2 regions of the Tissierella sp. QWL-11 genome follow, and region 2 is predicted to be linked to the other one. Evidence: predicted binding sites of a transcription regulator. Region 2 holds the regulator's gene; the other holds the start of a gene.
What was found. Region 2 encodes HrcA, which represses chaperone genes, less so after heat shock. Its sites were predicted from a motif close to ATTAGCACTCNATANTATNGAGTGCTAAT; they were not measured.

Region 1 (8,737 bases), 990 kb from region 2:
TCTTGTCTCTCTTTCCCAAGGGAACTTGGAGTACTAAGGGAATAAGATGAGTTTCTGGATCATGACTTTCACCTATTTTCCCATTTTTATGAGCTCCCGCCACATTAAAATATCTCAAACTTACATATTTAATTCCATGTATCTTATCTACCCATTTCATCATCTTTTCCATGGTTAACTTTGTCTCTCCATAAGTGTTTGTAGGATTAGGATTTGTCTCTTCGTCTATTAAATCCTTTCCAGGCTCACCATAAACTGCTGCAGTGGAAGAAAATACTATTTTATCTATATTGTGTTTAACCATTGATTTTAATAAGACTTCTGTTCCATGAACATTATTATTAAAATATTTAAGTGGATTTACCATACTCTCTCCAACTAGAGAATTTGCGGCAAAATGAATAACTCCCTTTATTTCTTCTTTGGCAAATACCTCTTCTAAAAAGCTCTCATCCCTTATATCTCCTTTGTAAAACACTGCATTAGGATGGATTGCCTCTTTATTACCTGTTTCTAAATTATCTATTATAATAACTTTTTGACCTTGTTCAATCAACTTATATACACAGTGAGAACCAATATATCCTGCTCCACCACAAACTAAAATTGACATAATTCTCCCCCTTAATTTTCCATCTTTTAATTCTAATACTATTGTAAGTATTCTGTATTGTCAATACTGTCAAGATTTAAAAAAGATTATACATCTGATCAATCAAAAGAGGTCCATCACTAATTTATCAATTAATGATAGACCTCTCTTCTTATTAAATCAATTCTTCACTTTATAAAATTGTTGATTAACGGGTTTGGGGAATTATTACATCATTCCGCCCATGCCACCCATTCCTCCCATGCCGCCCATACCAGCCATGGAGTCTTCTTCTTCAATATCAGCAACTGCAGATTCTGTAGTTAGAACCATAGCAGATACACTTGCTGCATTTTGTAGAGCTGATCTAGTTACTTTAGTTGGGTCAACTATTCCTAACTCTACCATATTTACATATTTTTCATTTAAAGCATCAAAACCTATTCCATTTTCTGCTTCTTTTACTTTTTCAACTATGATAGAACCTTCTAGTCCTGCATTTGTTGCTATTTGCTTTACTGGTTCTTCTAAAGCTTTAAGGATAATCTTAACTCCTGTTTTTTCATCGCCAACAGTTTCATCTAAGATTTTTTCAACAGCAGGTATAGAATCTATTAGAACTGTTCCACCACCAGGTACTAATCCTTCTTCTACTGCTGCACGAGTAGCTGATAGAGCATCTTCAATTCTTAGTTTTCGCTCTTTTAGTTCTGTCTCTGTTGCAGCACCTACTTGGATAACTGCTACTCCACCTGAAAGCTTAGCAAGCCTTTCTTGAAGTTTTTCAGCATCGAATTCACTTTCAGTTTCTTCAAGTTGAACTTTTAATTGTCTTACTCTGTCTTTTATAACTGAATCGTCTCCAGCTCCATTAACTATTACAGTGTTTTCCTTATCTATTTTAACTTTTGCTGCACTACCTAGCATATCTAGTGTAGCTTCTTTTAATTCATATCCTAATTCTTCAGATATAACAGTAGCTCCTGTTAAGATAGCTATATCTTGTAACATTTCTTTTCTTCTATCACCAAATCCTGGAGCTTTTACAGCTACACAGTTGAATGTACCTCTAAGTTTATTTACTACTAAAGTAGCCATTGCTTCACCTTCAATATCCTCTGCAATAAGGATTAAAGGTTTACCTTGTTCAACTATTTGCTCTAATACTGGAAGTATCTCTTGTATACTTGTAATTTTCTTATCTGTAATAAGGATATATGGGTTTTCAATTTCTGCTACCATCTTATCTGTATCTGTTACCATATAAGGTGATACATATCCTCTGTCAAATTGCATACCTTCTACAACTTCTAAAGTAGTGCCCATTGACCTTGATTCTTCTACAGTTATAACTCCGTCATTTCCTACTTTTTCCATAGCCTCTGCTATTAGTTTTCCTATTTCTTCATCTCCAGCAGATATAGATCCTACTTGAGCTATAGCATCTTTAGAATCTACTTTTACTGAAAAGTTTTTGATTTGTTCAACTGTAGCATCTACAGCTTTTTTTATTCCCTTTTGAATAATCATTGGGTTTGCACCTGCTGCTACATTTTTAAGTCCTTCTCTTATGATAGCTTGAGCAAGTAGTGTTGCAGTAGTAGTACCATCTCCAGCTACATCATTAGTTTTTGTAGCAACTTCTTTTACAAGTTGTGCTCCCATATTTTCATATTTATCTTCTAATTCTATTTCACGAGCTATAGTTACACCATCATTTGTAATAAGTGGTGCACCAAATTTTTTATCTAATACTACATTTCTACCTTTAGGTCCTAAAGTACCTTTAACTGTATTAGCTAATTTATTTATACCTGTCTCCATTGCACGACGGGCATCTTCACCAAATAAAATTTCCTTTGCCATTTATATTCACTCCTTTTAATCGATTAATTATTGAACTACCGCTAAGATATCTGATAATTTTAAGATAGTTAATTCTTCGCCATCAAGTTTGATTTCAGTACCTGCATATTGAGAGAATATTACTGTATCCCCAGTTTTGATTTGTTCTTTTTTCTTTTCATCATTAGTAATATCTGCTCCAATAGCTATAACTTCAGCCATTTGTGGCTGTTCTTTAGCAGAGCTAGGTAAAACTATACCACTCTTTGTCTTCTCCTCCGCTTCTACTTTTTTAATAACCACTCTGTCTCCTAATGGTTTTAAATTCATAGGATACTACCTCCTTGTTTTATCTTTTTTATTTTATTAGCAATCGACTGCAGTGAGTGCTAAGTCCTGTATTCAATGTTACCTTAAATTATTTGTCTAATCAAGTGCTAGATTTTTTACCACCCTAGCATTATTTACCATTAATTCAAATTTATACTTATTTACTCAAATTTTCTTGGTTTTACTTGCTTTTTCTCCATTTTAAAATAAAGATATTATAACTGAATATATTATAGGTATAAATATAGCCGGCAACATGTTTCCTATCTTAATCTTTTTGATTTCTAGTATATTTATTCCTATGGCAAGTATAAGTATTCCTCCTACAGCAGACATCTCTGTTATAACTTCTGGAGTTAATATATCCTTTAGAGAACCGGAAAGCAATGTAATACTTCCCTGATATATAAGTACTGGTACAGCAGAAAAGGCTACACCAATCCCAAGAGTTGATGCAAATATTATAGCTGAGATACCATCTAATACAGACTTCGCAAATAAAGTGTTGTGATTTCCCATAAGCCCTGATTCAAGTGATCCTACTATGGCCATTGCCCCTATACAATAGACTAAAGAAGCTGTTACAAACCCCTTAGAAAAATTAGAATCCCCTTTTCCAAAGGATTTCTCCATTTTATCTCCCAGGTTATTTAATCTTTTTTCTATTCCTATAATTTCTCCTATAATACTGCCTATTACAATACTTACAATTACTAAAGTCATATTTTGAGCTTTTATACCACCCATTATACCTATTATAATTACCGATAGGCCTAGACCATCCATAATTGTATTTTTGTAATCATCTTTTATTCCATTTCTTATTATAATTCCAAGTAATGCCCCACTTATTATTGCTACTACATTTACCATAGTGCCTAACATAGAAACCCTCCTTGTCCTTTAATTTAATATCTATAAGAATATACTATTTTAATAAAAATTACCATAAAAAAATAGGCTATAAACTAGCCTAAATAATATTTATTTACCTATTCCAAGTTCTCTTGCATAGTAAAATAGATATTGTTGAGCAAAACCTGCAAGGTTTCCAAAAATCTTAGCTCCATACATACCAATATCTTTTATATTTGTATCTTTTTTTAAGTAAAAATACTCCATTACTCTTTTAACCCAAACATCTACAGGAAAAGCTTCATCTTTATTGAAGGCAAATAAAAGTATACAATCACTAACCTTTGGTCCTACTCCAGGTAGGGTCATAAGTAATTTTTTTCCTTCTTCTCTACTCATTTTAAATATATCGTCTAAATTTAAATCTCCATTTGATATGATTTTACTGGTTTCAACAATTCGTTTATCTCTAAATCCTACCTTTGCCTTAGCTCTTAAATCCTCCGCATTTGCCCTAGATAATTCTAAAGGTGTTGGAAAACTATAATACACACAAGGTCCACTCCTTTGTGTACCATATTCTGCAGAAATTAACTCTATTGATTTTTTTATTCTAGGTATTTGATTATTTGCAGATATTATAAAAGATATTACTATTTCAAAGGGTTCTTGATTTAATATTCTTAATCCAGAACCAAAATCTATAGCTTCTTTTAATATTGGATCCTTTGATAGTTTCATTTTTATTTCATCATAATCCCTATCTAAATCAAAATAATTATACCATATACTATTAAAGTCTTCTATATCCGTACCTGTTAAGATAATATCTTGATTTTCTTTTTTCACATTTAACATTCGACCAAAAGCTACTATATCATAACTTAAATCTTCTTTTTTTTCCCATCTAAAAGCTTGACCACATTCAAATATATGCTTAGGATTAAAATTTTTTATATCCTTTAGGATTATCCTATTCTTTTCTTCTACTATAGTATATTTCATAGACTCTCCCTTATATATAAGTACTAATCTGTCTTTTTTGATTCTTTTAAAAAGTATGATAATGTAAATAGACTTTCACTTAATCTTACAGTTTCTACAATTACATCCTCTGGTACTACTAAATCTATAGGTGCAAAGTTCCAAATAGCTTTTACACCATTCTTTACATATATATCAGCTACCCTTTGAGCTTGAGCTTTATTAGTAGTTATAATACCTATATCTATATGATTTTCTTTTAAAAATCCTTCTAATTCCTCCATAGGTCTAACTCCTAAACCTCTATTTTTATGTCTAGGATTATCTGGATTCTTGTCAAATACTTCTACAGTATTAAATCCCGATTCTTTAAATCCTTTATATATGGCAATTGCATGGCCAAGATTACCAGCACCTGTTAATACGACTTTATATTCTTTATCTAATCCTAATATCTTGCCAATTTCCCCATGAAGTTCTTTTACATTATATCCATATCCCTGCTGCCCAAACCCTCCAAAATTATTTAAATCTTGTCTAATCTGAGATGCTGTAAAACCTGTTATATTACTTAATTCTTTTGAGGATATTCTATTTATTCCATTTTGAAGCAATTCTTCCAAATATCTATAGTATATAGGCAGTCTTCTAATTACTGTTATTGATACCTTATCCTTTTTCATTCTTACCACCATCCTAATAGTTTATTACATATTATAGCATCTTGATAAAACTTAGTCAATTTTCCTACAATTAAAGTTATTTAGGCTTGAATATTAAAATAATATATCCTCATACTATTTAAAAGGAGTGATTTAAATGGCAAGTCTAGAACAATTTAGAAAAATTGCAGTTCACTGTGATAGTTATAATTTAGATGATTCTACTGCCTCTTCTCTTAAAAGTATGAGTGAAGAAAAATATGAGAGTTGTACTAATTGTACCCATTTCACAAATGAACATACCTGTGAATTAAATTTAATTGACAAAGTATTGTCAGCCCTAGCTATGGAAACAGAGTTTAAATCTTAATTTTAATTTCTTTTAAAGAAATCTAATATTTGATACAATGATAGTATGAAAATTTAGGAGGAAGTTTATGTCCGTACTATCATGTAATAATATTACTAAAACATATATTGTAGACACTATTTTAGATGAAATAAGCTTTAGAGTAGAACCAAATGACAAGATAGGTGTAATTGGTCTAAATGGTTCAGGAAAAACTACGCTTTTCAATATCCTGGCAGGTGAAATTGAAAAAGACAGTGGTGAAATTTATATTCAAAAAGATTTAAAAATAGGTTATTTAAAGCAACATGTAAATATAGACAGTGAAAAAAGTATATTTGAAGAATGTCTAGACATATTTAAAGACTTAATTCAAATGGAAAAAGACTTGAGACATTTAGAAAATGAGATATCCCAGGAGAGTTCTAAAGATAACTCTCCTAAATTACTTAAATTAATGGATAAATATGGTGAACTATCTGAAAGATTTACAGAGCTAAATGGATATGGGTATAATTCTGAGATAAGAGGCATCCTATTAGGATTAGGATTTTTAGAAGAAGACTTTGAAAAAAGAGTTAATCTTTTAAGTGGAGGACAAAAATCCAGATTAGGTTTAGCTAAGCTCTTGCTTCAAAAACCAGATATACTCCTTTTAGATGAGCCTACAAACCATTTAGATATCGATGCCATATCTTGGTTAGAAAAATTCTTAAAAGACTATAAAGGATCTAGTCTAATTATATCTCATGATAGATACTTTTTAGATAATGTGGTAAATAAAATCTTCTATATAGAAGATAAAAGTCTTCATATCTACAATACTAATTACACAGAGTTTATGGAGAGAAGAAAAAAAGACCTAGAAGTCTATAAGAAGCACTTTGAAGAACAGCAAAGCGAGATTAAAAGACAACAAGAAATAATAGATAGATTTAAGGCATATGGCGGAGAAAGATATAATCGTCTTGCAAGAAGTAGACAAAAAATGCTTGATAAAATAAAAGTCATGGAGAAAAAAACTGAATCTTCAAGGACTAGAATGCGATTTGAACCCAAGATAAAATCTGGTAATGATGTACTTTTTGTAGAAAGTATTTCTAAGAGTTTTGATAGTTTTAAACTCTTAGAAGATATTAATTTTCAAATCTATAAAGGAGAAAAAGTAGGCTTAATAGGTCCTAATGGAATAGGTAAATCCACTTTATTTAAAATAATATTAGGAGAATTAAAATACGATAATGGAGAAATAAATCTAGGCCACAATGTATTTCCAGCTTATTTTGATCAAGAGATGGAGAGTTTAAATCTAGACAAAACTATTATAGATGAGATTTGGGATGAAAATCCTAAGCTAAGTCATACTGAAATTAGAACACTTTTAAGTCAATTTTTATTTATAGGAGATGATATATTTAAAGAAATATCTCTTTTAAGTGGTGGTGAAAAGGCAAGAATAAACTTACTGAAATTGATGCTATCTAAGGCTAATTTCCTACTTATGGATGAGCCTACAAATCACTTAGATATAGATTCAAAGGAAGTATTAGAGGACTCTGTAAAAGACTATGATGGAACTTTATTTGTCATCTCCCATGATAGATATTTTTTAAATAGAGTTTGTACAAAGATATTAGAGTTAACTGAAAATGGTATCAAAGAATATCTTGGAAATTACAATTACTATTTAGAAAAGAAAAATGAAATTATTATCACAGAAGATAATAGTCCAGAAAAGACTAAGACTCAATTAAAAGAAGAAAAGAAAAGAGAAAGAGAAAAATTAAAGCAAGAAAAAGAAAAAAATAAACAAATTAAAAAATTAGAATCTAGTATATCTGAAATTGAAAATTCTATTAAAGAAATAGACTTACTTCTTTGTGAGAAGGATATATATGAGGATCCAAAAAAAGTTTTAGAATTAGGTGAAAAGCGACAATTATTTCAAGATGAATTAGATAGTATATATGATAAGTGGATATCACTTACTGAGTAATATCCACAAGTAATTAACAATTTATCCACAATGTCCACAAAGTTATCCCCGGATTATAGCTTGTATAGAAGATTTTCTGAATTCTTTCCCACATTATCCACAGGCTATTTTCTTTATTATTTTAAACATGTTAATAATCTGTGGAAAACCTTGTTGATATTTGTCAGTTTAGCCCCAAATTTGGTGATACCTTAAGATGTAGATTTGAAGTTTTCCCATTTATATAATTATAATAAGCAGCTGATCCTATCATTGCTGCATTATCTGTGCATAATATCCTTGAAGGGTAGTAAATTTCTATTCCTTCTTTTTTCCCTCTTTTTTCCATCATATTTCTTAAACCCTCATTTGCAGCTACTCCTCCAGCTAATACCAGCTTATTAGAATTTGTTTCTTTTGCAAGTCTAAATGACTTATCCACAAGCACATCTAATACTGCCTGTTGAAAACTTGCTGCTACATCTTCTATAATTATCTCTTCACCCTTTTGTTTCATTTGATTTAAATAGTTTAATACTGCAGTTTTAAGTCCACTAAAACTAAAGTCATAGCTATCATTTTCTAAAAATACCCTAGGAAAATCTATTGCATCAGGATTTCCCTTTTTAGCTAATTCATCTATATAAGGTCCTCCTGGATAAGGTAAACCTAAAGCTCGGGCAACTTTATCAAAAGCTTCACCTGAGGCATCGTCTCTAGTTCGTCCTATTAATTCATAGTCTTCATAGCTTTTTGCGTTTAAAAGATAAGTGTGTCCTCCAGATACTACAAGGCAAGTAAATGGTGGCTCAAGCTCTTTATGCTCTATATAATTAGCAGAAATATGTCCTTCTATATGATTAACCCCTACAAGAGGTATATCCATGGCATACGCAAGTGCTTTAGCTGCGGAAATTCCTACAAGAAGGGCTCCAACTAGTCCAGGACCTCTAGTTACTCCAATAATATCTATATCTTTAAAGGTACAATCCGCCTCATCTAGGGCCTCTTGTATTATATTATTTATACTTTCTATATGTTTTCTTGATGCTATTTCTGGAACTACTCCCCCAAATTTTTTGTGAATTTCTATTTGGGAAGATACTATATTTGATAATATTTTTCTTCCGTCTTCTAATACTGCA
Region 2 (8,737 bases):
GATTATATAGATGAAGGATCCTACACTCAAACTTATGATGAAGATACTTGGATAGTTTCAGAAGGAGAAATATTTGTTCTTGGTGACAATAGAGCAGATGGTGCCAGTAAGGATAGTAGAATCTTTGGACCTGTTTCTGTAGATTCAACAAAGGGGATTACAGGTTTTAGGTATTTTCCACTAGATGATAGATTTGGGAAGATAAATTAGAATATTTTTTTAAAAAATAGGTTACCCTATTAAGGGTGGTCTAATTGGAAACTAGATTAGAAAAGAACAAAAGGGAAAAATTAGCCAAGATTAAAAAGATAGTAAAGTCTATAGTGTTTTTAACTTTAGTATTTTTAATGCTTATGGGAGTCAATATAGTAAATAAAAATATAGAGAGTTTAAACTGTATAGAAAACACTAAATTGCTTGGCTTTGATTTTAAAAATAAAAAATTAGAATTTTTAGGTCAAAGATATTTTATAAATTTAGAGGTTTTAAAATCTGACTAGAGATAATGTATATTTCTAGTCTTTTGTTTTACATATAAGGGTAAATTTGCTATAATTAGCTAAGGTTATCCAATCTTCGAAGGAGGAAGTATAAATACATGATAAATAAAAATAATATAAGAAACTTTTCAATAATTGCTCATATTGATCATGGTAAGTCTACTTTAGCCGATAGATTAATAGAAAAAACTGGTATGTTGACTTCTAGAGAAATGCAATCTCAAGTATTAGATAGTATGGATTTAGAAAGGGAAAGAGGTATCACTATAAAATTAAAGGCTGTAAGATTAGTATATAAGGCTAAAGATGGAGAAGAATATATATTAAATCTGATAGATACACCAGGACATGTGGACTTTACATATGAAGTCTCAAGATCTCTTGCTGCTTGTGAAGGTGCTGTATTAGTAGTAGATGCAAGTCAAGGTGTAGAAGCCCAGACATTGGCAAATGTATATTTAGCTTTAGAACAAGATTTAGAGATTACTCCTGTTATAAACAAGATAGATTTGCCAGGTGCAAGACCAGATGAGATAAAAGAAGAAGTTGAAGAAATAATAGGTATAGATTGTGAAAATGCTCCTTTGATTTCAGCAAAGGAAAATTTAAATATAGAAGATGTATTAGAATCCATAGTAAAAGAAGTACCTGCACCACAGGGAGATAAAGATGCTCCCCTAAAGGCCCTAATATTTGATTCCTATTATGATGCTTATAAGGGAGTTATATGTTATATTCGTGTCTTTGAAGGGACTATAAAGCCAGGCATGGAAATCAAAATGATGGCAAATGGCAAACATTTTGAAGTGAATGAAGTAGGGGTAAACACTTCAAAGCATATAGTACTTGATAGTTTAGGACCTGGAGAAGTTGGATTTGTAACTGCCAGTATAAAAAATGTAAAGGAAGCTAGAGTTGGAGATACTATTACTGATTACAACAATCCTACAGAAACTCCTTTACCAGGTTATAAAAAGGTAATACCAATGGTATACTGCGGAATATACCCAGCTGAGGGAGAAGACTTTAACTCTGTAAGAGAAGCTTTAGAAAAGCTACAAGTAAATGATGCAGCGTTGGCATTTGAACCTGAGACATCTATTGCTTTAGGTTTTGGTTTTAGATGTGGATTTTTAGGATTACTTCATATGGAGATAATCCAAGAGAGACTAGAGAGGGAATTTGACTTAAATATAATAACTACAACTCCAAGTGTAATTTATAAAATCAAAAAAAATGGGGGGGAAGTAGTAGAGATTCAAAATCCTTCAGATATGCCTCCTACTACAGAAATTGAGTATATGGAAGAACCAATAGTTACAGCTTCTATTATGACTCCTACAGACTATGTAGGTACAATAATGGAATTGTGTCAAAATAAAAGAGGTACTTTTATAAATATGGAGTATTTAGAAGAAACTCGTGTAGTTATACATTATGAACTACCTTTAAATGAAGTTATATATGATTTTTTTGATGCTTTAAAATCTAGAACTAGAGGATATGCAAGTTTTGATTATGAGTTTAAAACTTACGTGAAATCTGATTTAGTGAAACTAGATATACTCATAAATGAAGAATTAGTTGATGCTTTTTCACTTATAGTACATCGTGAAAAGGCTTATGAAAGAGGCAGAAGTATAGCTGAAAGACTTGTAGATGTAATTCCAAGGCATCAGTTTGCAGTTCCTATACAAGCAAGTGTAGGTGGAAAGATAATAGCTCGTGAAACCATAAGAGCTCTTAGAAAAGATGTACTTGCTAAATGTTATGGTGGAGATATATCTAGAAAGAGAAAACTTTTAGAAAAGCAAAAAGAGGGTAAAAAGAAAATGAGACAAATTGGTTCAGTAGAAGTTCCTCAAGAAGCTTTTTTATCTGTATTAAAATATGACGAAAAATAATGCACACAATTGTGTGCATTTTTAATGGGAGAAGAAGATGGAAAAGATAAGCTTGTATATTCATATTCCTTTTTGTGAAAGTAAATGTTATTATTGTGATTTTTTATCCTTTAAGAAAGATAGTATAAATATAAAAGGATATATAGATAATATACTATTAGAACTTTCACTTTATAAAGAAAGATTAAAAAATTATAGTATTTACACCATATTTATAGGAGGAGGAACTCCTTCTTCCATAGATGGAAAATATATTTATAGTATATTAAAATATATTAAAGAGAATTTCAATACTGAAGCCCTAGTAGAAGTTAGTATAGAGGCAAATCCTGGAACATTAAATAAGGAAAAGGTAGAGATATATAAAGAAAGTGGAGTAAATAGAGTAAGCATGGGTATGCAAAGTTTTGATGAAGATATTCTAAAGTCTATAGGAAGAATTCATGGAGTAGATGATTTTTATAATTCTTATAATCTATTATTGAATTCAGGCATAGACAATATAAATGTGGATCTAATGTTTGGATTACCAAATCAAAGAAATGATCATATAATAAGGGATTTTAATATTTTAACAGATATTGGAATAAAGCATATATCTTATTATGGTCTAATCCTAGAAGATGGGACTAAGATGAAAAAAATGTACTTAGATAATAAGTTAAATCTACCTTCAGAAGATATGGAAAGACAGATGTATCATGATGGGATAAAATTTTTAAAGGAAAAAGGATACATCCATTACGAAATATCAAATTTTTCTCTTCTAGGCTTTGAGTGCAAACACAATATGGTATATTGGAAATTAAATGCCTATGTAGGCATAGGCATTGGAAGTCACTCCAATATAGACAATAAAAGATATTGGAATGTAGATAGTATGATTGATTATAACGAAAGATTAGAGAAAGGCAAATTTCCAATAAAAGGAGAAGAAGTCATAGATTTAAATACTAAGATAAGTGAATATTCCATAATGGGTTTAAGATTGATAAAAGGAATAAACAAAAAAGAATTTAAAGAGAGGTTTAATTTAAAATTTAGGGATATTTATAAGACAGTGATAGATAAACATATAAAGAATAATTTATTAATAGAAGATGATATATACGTATATCTTTCTCAAAAAGGCTTAGATTTAGCTAATATAGTAGAAGTGGATTTTATATTATAGGAAAAATTTTCATATAGGTATTGACAAAATAGACTACAAGTGGTAATTTATACTTATAAGCATTAGCACTCAATGAAGTAGATTGCTAACAACATCCAAAAGTAGAATGCTCGAGGTGAGAATTATGTTGGATGAAAGAAAATTAAACATCTTATATGCTATAATTAGTAATTATATAGATAGTGCGGAGCCCATAGGATCTAGAACTATTTCTAAACAATATGACTTGGGTATAAGTTCAGCTACTATCAGAAATGAAATGTCTGATTTAGAAGAGCAAGGATATTTGACTAAGCCATATTCTTCAGCAGGAAGAATTCCCTCAGATAAGGCATATAGATTGTATGTAGATACTCTATTAAAGACACAGTGTAAATTGTTAAATTCTATAGATGATAAAATGATTATAGATACTTTAAATAGACAAACCTGGGAAATAGATGATTTGATTCAAAATCTTGCAAAGATATTGTCAAAACTTACAAACTATACTACTGTTGTAGCCTCACCCAAGATGAAAAATAGCATTATAAAAAGGATCCAATTACTTTCAATAGATGGATCAAAAGTATTGATGATAATAATAAGTAATTCAGGCATTGTTAAAAATACTATTTTTAAAATAGATATGCCTTTATCATCAAATGATTTAAATACTATATCTAACTTTTTAAATGAAAAGTTTGACAATCTATCCATAGATGAAATACTTTGCATACTTGATGAAGAAATCTCTAATGATTTAATTGAGTTTAGAGATGTATTTAAAAAAATGATTCCAGTTATATGTGAAGTTATAAGAGACTTTGTAACAGTAGATTTATATCTAGATGGAATCACTAATATTTTAAATTTTCCAGAGTATAAAGATATAGATAAGGCAAAGTCATTTATATCATTTGTAGAAGATAGGGATCTTTTGTTAGATATATTGTTTAAGGATTTAAAATCTGATGAAATAGATATTATAATTGGAAGTGAAAATATCTATGCTCCTATTAAGGATTTGAGTATTATCACTACAACTTATACAATAGGTGATAAGATAATAGGAAAAGTTGGATTAATAGGACCTACTAGAATGGACTATTTAAATCTTATAAATATAATAAAGTCATTTTCTTTTAATATAAACAATATTTTAAATGATTAAAGAGTAAATGAGGTGAAAAAATGGTTAAAAAAGATGAGCATAATGAGGAAGTCAATGAAGAAATTGAAAAGGATTTAGAAGAGGAACAAGAGCAAGTTCAAGAAGAAGCTCCTGAAACTAGTGAGCTTGAAAAAGAAATAGAAGAGTACAAAACAAGCCTTGCAAGACTACAAGCAGACTTTGTAAATTATAAAAAGAGAACTGAAAGAGAAAAGCAAAATCTTATTAATTATGGTATAGAAAACTTTGTTTGTGAACTATTGCCTATATTAGATAATTTTCAAAGGGCGATGGAAAGTGAAATTGAACAGGAAAATGAGTTTTACAAAGGCATTGAAATGATTGAAAATCAATTGATAGAGCTTTTAAGGAAACATGGTGTAAAAGAAATAGAGTCATTAGATGAAAATTTTGATCCTAATTGTCACAATGCCATAGTATTAGAAGATGTAGAAGGTGTAGACGAAGGTATAGTTACTGGAGTTTTACAAAAAGGATATACATTAAATGACAAAGTTATAAGACCATCAATGGTTAAAGTTTCAAAATGAGAAATAGATTAGAAATTTTAAGGAGGAAATTTAAATGGGAAAAATAATAGGAATTGATTTAGGAACTACTAACTCTGCAGTAGCAGTAATGGAAGGTGGAGAAGCCACTATAATTCCAAGTTCAGAGGGAAATAGAACCACTCCATCAATAGTAGCATTTACTAAAGACGGAGAAAGACTAGTAGGAGAAACTGCTAAGAGACAGGCAATTACAAATCCAGAAAGAACTATTCAATCTATAAAAAGAGAAATGGGTACTGATTATGAAGTGAAAATAGATGATAAGGGCTATTCTCCAGAAGAGATATCAGCTATGATTTTACAAAAACTTAAGTCAGATGCAGAAGACTATCTTGGAGAGAAAGTTACAGAGGCAGTTATAACTGTACCTGCATACTTTACAGATAGCCAAAGGCAAGCTACTAAAGACGCTGGTAAAATAGCTGGCCTAGAAGTAAAGAGAATTATAAATGAGCCTACAGCAGCAGCTTTATCATATGGTGTAGACAAAATGGAAGGTCAACACAAGATAATGGTATTTGACTTAGGTGGAGGTACATTTGACGTATCTATACTTGATGTAGGTGATGGAGTATTTGAAGTAGTATCTACTAGGGGTAATAATAGTCTTGGTGGAGATGACTTTGATGAAAGAGTTATGAATTATATAAATCAAGAATTCCAAAAAGAAAATGGAATAGATTTAACAAAGGATAAAATGAGCTTACAGAGATTAAAAGAAGCTGCAGAAAAGGCTAAAAAAGAATTATCAAGTACTATGAGTACAAATATAAATCTACCATTTATTACAGCAACTCAATCAGGACCACTTCATTTAAATATGGATATTACAAGAGCTAAGTTTGATGAACTTACTTCTGATTTAGTAGATAAGACTATAGAACCAGTAAAATCAGCACTTAAAGATGCAGGATTAGAAGCATCAGCTATTGAAAAGGTACTATTAGTAGGAGGATCTACAAGAATACCAGCAGTACAAGATGCAGTTAAAAAGATAATAGGTAAGGACCCACAAAGGGATATAAACCCAGATGAAAGTGTTTCTCTAGGAGCAGCTGTTCAAGGTGGAGTATTAAGTGGAGAAGTAAAAGATTTACTTTTATTAGATGTTGCACCTCTTTCCCTAGGAATTGAAACTCTAGGTGGAGTTACTACTAAATTAATAGAAAGAAATACTACTATCCCAACTAAAAAATCTCAAGTATTTACTACGGCAGCAGACAGTCAAACATCTGTAGACATACATGTACTACAAGGTGAAAGAGAGATGGCAGCTGATAATACTACTCTAGGAAGATTCCAACTTACAGGAATACCTTCAGCACCAAGAGGAGTTCCACAAATTGAAGTAACATTTGATATAGATGCAAATGGTATAGTAAATGTAAGTGCAAAGGATAAGGGAACAGGAAAAGAACAAAGAATCACTATAACTTCTTCAACTACAATGAGCGATGAAGAAATCGAGAAAAAAGTAAGAGAAGCTGAAAAGCATGCAGAAGAAGATAAAAAGAAAAAAGAAGGTATTGAAATAAGAAATACTGGAGATTCACTAGTATATCAAACAGAAAAAACTCTTAAAGATTTAGAAGGTAAGATTTCAGAAGATGAAAAAGCAAAAGTAGAAGAAAGATTAGAAGCATTGAAAAAATCTTTAGAAACAGATAATATGGATGATATCAAAGCTAAGACAGAAGAATTACAACAAGAATTCTATAAGATATCAGAAAAACTATATCAACAAGAAGCTCAAGGTGGAGAAGGAGCACAAGGTCAAACTGCAGACGAAGATGTAGTAGATGCAGACTATGAAGTTGTAGATGAAGACGAAGAATAAGAAACAATAATAAAAAATAACAAAATATCAAAGCTAAATCACTTGATTTAGCTTTGAATTTTGTTAAAATAGTTTTATGAAAATATAGTAAGGTCGGTGAGTTTATTTGAGAGATTTTTATGAAATATTGGGTTTGGAAAAAAATGCTACAGAAGACGATATAAAAAGAGCCTATAGAAGGCTTGCAAAAAAATATCATCCAGATTTAAATCCTGATAATAAAGAAGCAGAACAAAAATTTAAAGAGGCCACAAGTGCATATGAAATACTTAGCAATCCTGAGAAGCGTTCCAGATATGATAGATATGGTCATGCAGGTGTAGATCCTCAAGCAGGTGGAGGAGACTTTGGAGGCTTTGGAGATATCTTTGAAGATATATTTGATATATTTGGAGGAGGTTTTTCACAGGGAGGCAGAAGAAAATCTGGTCCTGTTAGGGGAGCTGATTTACGCTACGATTTAAATTTAGAATTTAAAGAAGCAGTATTTGGAGAAGAAAAAGAGATTCAGATAAGAAAAATGGAGACCTGTGCTAGTTGTAATGGAAGTGGGGCTAAATCTGGCACAGAAAAAACTACTTGTAATAAATGTAATGGTACAGGTGAAGTTAGATATGCTCAGCAAACACCCTTTGGCCAATTTGTAAGAGTTGGTACCTGTGATGAATGTGATGGAACTGGAGAAATTATAAAGGAAAAATGTCCTACATGTGAAGGTGCTGGAAGAGTAAATAAATCTAAAAAGATAAAGATAAATGTACCACCAGGAGTTGATACAGGTTCTAGGATTTTAGTAAGAGGAGAAGGGGAAGATGGAGAAAAGGGTGGTCCAGCTGGAGATCTCTATGTATTTATAAATGTTAAAAAGGATCCAGTATATACTAGAAAAGGAAATGATCTTTATATAGATATACCTATAAGTATCACTGAAGCAACTCTAGGTGCGGAGATAGAAGTGCCTACTTTAGAAAGTGTGGAAAAAAGGAGTATACCACCTGGAACTCAAAGCGAAACTAGATTTAGAATTAAAAATAAGGGAGTACCAAATTTAAGAGGTGCAGGTAGAGGAGATCTTATATTTACAGTAAAGGTAAATATCCCATCTAAAGTTACAGATAAGCAAAAAGAATTACTTATTGAATTTGCCAAAGAATCAGGCCAAAAATATAAAGCTCACAAAAAAGGTTTTTTTGAAAAGGTAAAAGATGCCTTCAATTAAACTAGTATTTCAAAAGTATTTAGGATATAATTATAAGAAAAGAGTCTATCAACGGGTTAATTGAAGTAGAAATTTCCTATTCGTTATAAATAAATACTAAGGATGTGAATATATGGAATGGGTTGAAATCGTAGTAGAATCTTGTCCTGAAAGAGAGGACCATGTTCAAAATGTCCTATATAGCGTAGGTGCTACAGGCTTAGCTATTGAAGATCCAAATGATATAATAGAACTGTCTAAAAGTGAATCAGATTGGGACTTTATAGACTTAGAGCTATTAGAATTAGATAAGGATGTACTGACTATAAAGGCATATTTTCAACAGACAAAGGGTGTAGAGGAAAAAATAGCATATATAAGAAAAAACATACCTAATTG

Region 1: AC4PG3_RS03420 (co-chaperone GroES) is a predicted target of HrcA. The motif match lies at 2,803-2,831, and genes of this name have one in related genera.

What each region holds. Positions count from the first base shown of each region.
Region 1 is NZ_CM178750.1:699,543-708,279, reverse strand. Features, by position in the region: gene galE (UDP-glucose 4-epimerase GalE) at 1-613, opposite strand, end outside; gene groL (chaperonin GroEL) at 821-2,458, opposite strand; gene AC4PG3_RS03420 (co-chaperone GroES) at 2,486-2,767, opposite strand; gene AC4PG3_RS03415 (DUF554 domain-containing protein) at 2,969-3,652, opposite strand; gene AC4PG3_RS03410 (DNA-3-methyladenine glycosylase family protein) at 3,752-4,627, opposite strand; gene AC4PG3_RS03405 (redox-sensing transcriptional repressor Rex) at 4,651-5,289, opposite strand; gene AC4PG3_RS03400 (hypothetical protein) at 5,426-5,638, shown strand; gene AC4PG3_RS03395 (ABC-F family ATP-binding cassette domain-containing protein) at 5,706-7,613, shown strand; gene tsaD (tRNA (adenosine(37)-N6)-threonylcarbamoyltransferase complex transferase subunit TsaD) at 7,777-8,737, opposite strand, start outside.
Region 2 is NZ_CM178750.1:1,692,419-1,701,155, reverse strand. Features, by position in the region: gene lepB (signal peptidase I) at 1-210, shown strand, start outside; gene AC4PG3_RS08295 (hypothetical protein) at 255-500, shown strand; gene lepA (translation elongation factor 4) at 599-2,404, shown strand; gene hemW (radical SAM family heme chaperone HemW) at 2,442-3,578, shown strand; gene hrcA (heat-inducible transcriptional repressor HrcA) at 3,703-4,731, shown strand; gene grpE (nucleotide exchange factor GrpE) at 4,752-5,282, shown strand; gene dnaK (molecular chaperone DnaK) at 5,317-7,140, shown strand; gene dnaJ (molecular chaperone DnaJ) at 7,247-8,359, shown strand; gene prmA (50S ribosomal protein L11 methyltransferase) at 8,472-8,737, shown strand, end outside.